DNA from 3 places in the Serratia entomophila genome. Region 2 is predicted to be linked to each of the others. Evidence: predicted binding sites of a transcription regulator. Region 2 holds the regulator's gene; each other region holds the start of a gene.
The links. Region 2 encodes sigma-54, which starts transcription at its own class of promoters, with help from an activator protein. Its sites were predicted from a motif close to GTTGGCACANNTTTCGCTNT; they were not measured.
Positions count from the first base shown of each region.

Region 1: the regulator sigma-54 is predicted to act here: its motif matches at 1,220-1,239, upstream of KHA73_RS01205 (gamma carbonic anhydrase family protein).
Region 3: the regulator sigma-54 is predicted to act here: its motif matches at 917-936, upstream of KHA73_RS02135 (circularly permuted type 2 ATP-grasp protein).

Region 1 covers NZ_CP082787.1:253,969-256,237, forward strand. Annotated here, with positions in the region: gene aroE (shikimate dehydrogenase) at 1-520, shown strand, start outside; gene KHA73_RS01205 (gamma carbonic anhydrase family protein) at 554-1,096, opposite strand; rRNA gene KHA73_RS01210 (16S ribosomal RNA) at 1,603-2,269, shown strand, end outside.
Region 2 covers NZ_CP082787.1:4,400,019-4,402,287, forward strand. Annotated here, with positions in the region: gene lptB (LPS export ABC transporter ATP-binding protein) at 1-448, shown strand, start outside; gene rpoN (RNA polymerase factor sigma-54) at 499-1,932, shown strand; gene hpf (ribosome hibernation promoting factor) at 1,956-2,243, shown strand.
Region 3 covers NZ_CP082787.1:457,136-459,404, reverse strand. Annotated here, with positions in the region: gene pyrI (aspartate carbamoyltransferase regulatory subunit) at 1-69, shown strand, start outside; gene ridA (2-iminobutanoate/2-iminopropanoate deaminase) at 345-731, shown strand; gene KHA73_RS02135 (circularly permuted type 2 ATP-grasp protein) at 972-2,269, shown strand, end outside.

The DNA.
Region 1 (2,269 bases), 850 kb from region 2:
CACCGACGGCATCGGCCTGTTGACCGATCTTGAACGCCAGCATTTGGTCCGGCCGCAGGATCGTATTTTGCTGGTGGGCGCCGGCGGCGCGGCGCGCGGCGTGATTTTGCCGCTATTGTCTTTTGGCTGTGAGTTGACGATCGCCAACCGGACGTTCAGCCGGGCGCAGGATCTGGCTCAGGCATTCAGCCATCTTGGCGAGATCTCGGCATTGCCGTTGGATCAGCTTGGGCAACGATCGTTTGATCTGGTGATCAACGCTACCGCCTCCGGCATTAACGGTGAAATCCCCGCGTTGCCGAACGGCGTGGTGAATCGCCATACCCGTTGCTACGACATGTTCTATCAACGAGGGCTAACGCCATTCCTGGCCTGGGCGCAACAGCAGGGTGCAACCGACTATGCCGACGGTTTGGGGATGCTGGTGGGGCAGGCGGCCCATGCGTTTCTGCTTTGGCATGGCGTAATGCCGGAAATTGAACCGGTACTGCGTCAGCTGCGCAGCGAACTGGCGGCATAAAGAGGCCCGTTCCCGGCAGGGAACGGGGGCCCGTCAGATATCTTCCGACAGATATTCGTCTTTCCAGCGCACGTAGTTATTTGAAGAGTAGATAAGGCCTTCCAGTTCGGCGGCGGTTAACGGGCGAACCTGGCGCGCCGGGCTGCCCATATAGAGATAGCCGCTGGCCAGTCTTTTGCCCGGCGCCACCAAGCTGCCGGCGCCAATCATCACATCGTCTTCTATTACCGCACCGTCCAGCAGGATCGAACCCATACCGACCAATACCCGGTTGCCGATAGCGCAGCCGTGCAGCATGGCCTTATGGCCGACGGTCACGTCTTCCCCTATCAGCAGAGGGTAGCCTTCGGGATTATGTTCGGATCTGTGGGTCACGTGCAGTACGCTGCCGTCCTGGATATTGCTGCGCGCACCGATCTTTACCGCATTAACGTCACCACGAATGGCGACCAGCGGCCAGATGCTGACGTCATCGGCCAACTCAACGTTGCCGATCACCACGCTGGAAGGATCGATCATGACGCGCTGACCGAGTTTGGGGGAGTAATGAAGGTAAGAACGTACTGCATCGGACATGGTGATAGCCTCACGTCGGGATCATATTTACCGGCAATACTAGACGCTGCTGATGGAATTACAACCAGCCACAGCGGCGGATCCTGTGAAAAACGGGCCTGATCGCGCAAGATCCACCCGAAAGGACTGAAAAGTGTGCAAACGGAAGGAAAAGATCAAAAAAGGGGTTGTGCAAAAAATTCGGATCCCTATAATGCGCCTCCATCGACACGGAGCAAGTGATTCACTTCACGAAGCGGCCGGGAAGAAAGAGAAAAAATCCTGAAAATTAGGGTTGACTCTGAAAGAGGAAAGCGTAATATACGCCACCTCGAGTTAACAAGCGAAAGCGGCTAACTCACTGCTCTTTAACAATTTATCAGACAATCTGTGTGGGCACTCCACAAGACGATATCCAGTACCTTCGGGTACGAAAAAATATCAAGTCTTGAAGAGTGACTAACTGAAGTAAAATTCATGCAGTAACCTTTGAGCATCGCTTCACGAGTTGAAGCAAATCAAGCTTTTAATTGAAGAGTTTGATCATGGCTCAGATTGAACGCTGGCGGCAGGCCTAACACATGCAAGTCGAGCGGTAGCACGGGGAGCTTGCTCCCTGGGTGACGAGCGGCGGACGGGTGAGTAATGTCTGGGAAACTGCCTGATGGAGGGGGATAACTACTGGAAACGGTAGCTAATACCGCATAACGTCTACGGACCAAAGTGGGGGACCTTCGGGCCTCACGCCATCAGATGTGCCCAGATGGGATTAGCTAGTAGGTGGGGTAATGGCTCACCTAGGCGACGATCCCTAGCTGGTCTGAGAGGATGACCAGCCACACTGGAACTGAGACACGGTCCAGACTCCTACGGGAGGCAGCAGTGGGGAATATTGCACAATGGGCGCAAGCCTGATGCAGCCATGCCGCGTGTGTGAAGAAGGCCTTCGGGTTGTAAAGCACTTTCAGCGAGGAGGAAGGGTAGTGTCTTAATACGGCATTACATTGACGTTACTCGCAGAAGAAGCACCGGCTAACTCCGTGCCAGCAGCCGCGGTAATACGGAGGGTGCAAGCGTTAATCGGAATTACTGGGCGTAAAGCGCACGCAGGCGGTTTGTTAAGTCAGATGTGAAATCCCCGCGCTTAACGTGGGAACTGCATTTGAAACTGGCAAGCTAGAGTCTCGTAGAGGG
Region 2 (2,269 bases):
GAGCGTGTACGACAACCTGATGGCGGTGCTGGAGATCCGCGCCGATCTCACCAGCGAACAGCGCGAAGACCGCGCCAAAGAGCTGATGGAAGAATTCCATATCGGTCACCTGCGCGACAGCCTGGGCCAGGCGCTGTCCGGCGGTGAACGCCGCCGCGTCGAAATTGCCCGAGCGCTGGCGGCCAACCCGAAATTCATCCTGCTGGATGAACCCTTCGCCGGTGTTGACCCGATTTCCGTTATCGACATTAAAAAAATCATCGAGCACCTGCGTGACAGCGGCCTGGGCGTGCTGATCACCGACCACAACGTGCGCGAAACGCTGGACGTGTGTGAACGCGCCTATATCGTCAGCCAGGGCAAACTGATTGCCCACGGCACGCCGGATGCTATTCTGGCCGATGAACAGGTGAAACGCGTTTATCTGGGCGAAGAATTCCGCCTTTGAGTGCCAGCGCGTCCTGAAGGACGACGGTTAACGGAAGTAGACAGAAGATTATGAAGCAAGGTTTGCAACTCAGGCTCAGCCAACAGCTGGCCATGACTCCGCAGCTCCAGCAGGCCATTCGCCTGCTGCAGTTGTCCACGCTTGAGCTTCAGCAAGAAATACAGCTGGCGTTAGAGAGCAACCCCCTGCTTGAGCAGACCGATCTGCACGAAGAAATCGACGCCAAAGAGTCTACCGAGACCGAAGGCCTGGATACCCGCGAGGCGCTGGAGCAGAAGGACATGCCCGAAGAGCTGCCGCTGGACGCCACCTGGGACGAAATCTACACCGCCGGCACCCCGTCGGGCACCGGCACCGACTACAGCGATGACGAGCTGCCGGTGTATCAGGGCGAAACCACTCAGACGCTGCAGGATTACCTGATGTGGCAAGTGGATCTGACGCCGTTCTCCGACACCGACGCCGCCATCGCCACCTCAATCGTCGACGCGGTCGACGACACCGGCTACCTCACCGTGCCGCTGGAAGACATTCTGGAGAGCCTGGGTGACGAGAATGTGACCATGGACGAGGTCGAGGCGGTATTGAAACGCGTGCAGCATTTTGATCCGATCGGCGTCGCCGCGCGCGATCTGCGCGACTGCCTGTTGGTCCAGCTTTCCCAATACGCGAAAGACACGCCGTACCTGGCCGAAGCCCGCCTGATCATCAGCGAACACCTGGACCTGCTGGCCAATCACGACTTTCGCAGCCTGATGCGTTCAACCCGGCTAAAAGAAGATACACTGAAAGAAGCGATGGTGCTGATCCAGTCGCTCGACCCGCGCCCGGGGCAGTCGATCAATACCGGCGAGTCGGAATACGTCATTCCGGACGTCCTGGTGCGCAAGGTGCAGGATAAATGGACGGTTGAGCTCAACGCCGACAGCATTCCCCGCCTGAAGATCAACCAGCAGTACGCCGCGTTGGGCAACAGCGCGCGCAACGAAGCCGACGGCCAGTTTATCCGCAGCAACCTGCAGGAAGCCAAGTGGCTGATTAAAAGTCTGGAAAGCCGTAACGAGACCCTGTTGAAAGTGACCCGCTGCATCGTCAGCCAGCAGCAGGCGTTCTTTGAGCAGGGTGAGGAATTTATGAAGCCCATGGTGCTGGCGGATATCGCCCAGGCCGTGGAGATGCATGAATCGACGATTTCGCGCGTGACCACGCAGAAGTTTCTGCACAGCCCGCGCGGCATTTTCGAATTGAAGTATTTCTTCTCCAGCCACGTGAATACCGACAGCGGCGGCGAAGCCTCTTCAACGGCGATCCGCGCATTGGTGAAGAAATTGATTGCGGCGGAAAACCCCGCCAAACCGCTCAGCGACAGCAAGCTGGCCACCCTGCTCTCCGATCAGGGGATCATCGTGGCGCGGCGCACCGTCGCCAAGTACCGAGAGTCTTTGTCCATCCCGCCGTCGAACCAGCGTAAACAGTTGGTTTGACCTCTATTGAGAAGGAAGACACTATGCAGCTCAACATTACCGGACACCACATCGAAATCACCGATCCATTGCGCGAGTTCGTGAACAACAAGTTCGCCAAGCTCGAACAGTATTTTGACCGCATCAATCAGGTGTATGTTGTTTTAAGTGTGGAAAAAGTGCAGCAAATTGCGGAAGCAACGGTGCACGTGAATGGAGGCGAGTTGCACGCCACCTCGGAAGACGAGAATATGTATGCGGCAATTGATACGCTAATCGACAAACTGGCGCGTCAGTTGAACAAACATAAAGACAAACTGAAGCAACACTGACACTCTGACCCTCTTCCCGTCAGGGC
Region 3 (2,269 bases), 1.1 Mb from region 2:
GAGGTGCACCTGAAGTGCCGCTACTGCGAAAAAGAGTTCGAGCATCAGGTGGTGCTGCAGGCGGATTGAATCGGCTCATTTACCGGACGGCGCTGTTAATCCGCTCGCCACTCCCTATAATGGAATGCCGTAGAGAACGCATGTATTCGTCCCCTACGGTGATCGCACGCAGCCAACAACGCTGCGGTTTGAAAGACAAATGGCATACCCAAAATAATTGGAGTTGCATCAAGGCGGCAAGGGAGCGCATCCCGATGAGCTTACAGGAGTAAGTGATTCGGGTAAGTGAGCGCAGCCAACACAGAGGCAGCTTCAAGTATGACGGGTATATATTAGGAGAAAAAATGTCACGTAACATCAGCACTGAACTCGCCCCGGCAGCCATTGGTCCTTACGTGCAGGGCGTTGATCTGGGCAGCATGATCATCACTTCCGGCCAGATCCCGGTCGATCCGAAAACCGGCGCAGTTGCCGACGACGTCACCGCTCAGGCGCGCCAGTCGCTGGAGAACGTGAAGGCGATCGTCGAAGCCGCCGGCCTGAAAGTAGCCGACATCGTGAAAACCACGGTGTTCGTCAAAGACCTGAACGACTTCGCCACCGTCAACGCCGCATACGAAGCCTTCTTCAGCGAGCACAGCGCGCCGTTCCCGGCCCGTTCCTGCGTCGAAGTGGCCCGTCTGCCGAAAGACGTGAAGATCGAGATCGAAGCCATCGCCGTTCGTCGTTAATCCACGATAGCGCGCATAACGGTCAGCCCCGGCTGGCCGTTTTTATTTGCCGACGCTGAACCATCAACGACCATCCACGCTCCCATTCGCCCCCTTTTAAGGCGCCTCCACCCGGCCTTGCACTAAAAGCGTGCCTTTTTCCGCCTGAAACGCGCCGCTACGCGCCATTTCCGCCCCTTTCTCACCTTGGCACATTTTATGCTCGATTGATTGACAGCCTGCAATGTCGACGAGGTGACGATGCTGAATATCAATCTGTCCGCTTCACCGTTTTTTGATGAGATGCTTCTGGCTGAGGGGAAACACCGGGGCCATTACGCAGCTTACTGGCATTGGCTGCAACAGGCCGACCACAAGGCCGTGCAACGCAAGCGGGAAGAGGCCGCGCTGCTGTTTCACCGGGTGGGCATTACCTTTAACGTCTATGGCGACGACGACGGCGCCGAGCGGCTGATCCCATTCGACAGCGTGCCGCGCATCATTCCGGCCGCCGAATGGGCGATGCTCGATCGCGGCATCCGCCAGCGCGTTCAGGCGCTGAACGCCTTCCTGCACGATATCTACCACCAGCAGCACATTCTGAAAGCCGGCATCATTCCGGCGGAGCAGGTGCTGGCCAACGACCAATATCAGCCCTGCATGCAGGGCGTCGATCTGCACCGCAATATCTATGCGCATATCGTCGGCGTGGACATGGTGCGCAACAGCGACGGCCAGTACTACGTGCTGGAGGACAACCTGCGCACCCCATCCGGCGTTTCCTACATGCTGGAAAACCGCAAAATGATGATGCGGCTGTACCCCGAGCTGTTCGCCCGGCAGCGCATCGCGCCGGTGGAGCGCTACCCCTCGCACCTGCTGCAGACCCTGCGCGAAAGCTCGCCGATCAACGATCCCACCGTGGTGGTGCTGACGCCCGGCCGCTTCAACAGCGCCTACTTCGAACACAGCTTCCTGGCGCAGCAAATGGGGGTTGAGCTGGTGGAAAGCGCCGACCTGTTCGTCAAGGACGGCGCGGTGTTTATGCGCACCACCGCCGGGCCGTGCAAGGTCGACGTGATCTACCGCCGGGTGGACGACGCCTTCCTCGATCCGCTGGCGTTCCGTCCGGATTCGATGCTCGGCGTGCCGGGGCTGCTGTCGGTGTACCGCGCCGGCAACGTGGTGCTGGCCAACGCCATCGGCACCGGGGTAGCCGACGACAAGTCGATCTACCCCTATGTGCCGGAGATGGTGCGTTTCTATCTGCAGGAAGAGCCGATCCTCAACAACGTGCCGACCTGGCAGTGCCGCCACAAAAACGAGCTGTCTTACGTGCTGGCCAACCTGGAGCAGATGGTGGTGAAAGAGGTGCACGGCGCCGGCGGCTACGGCATGCTGATCGGCCCGGCGGCCAGCAAGGACGAGATCGCCAACTTCCGCGCGCTGCTGCAGGCCCGGCCGCAGAACTACATTGCGCAGAACACCCTGGCGCTCTCCACCTGCCCGACCTTCGTCAACGACGGCCTGGCGCCGCGCCATATCGACCTGCGGCCGTT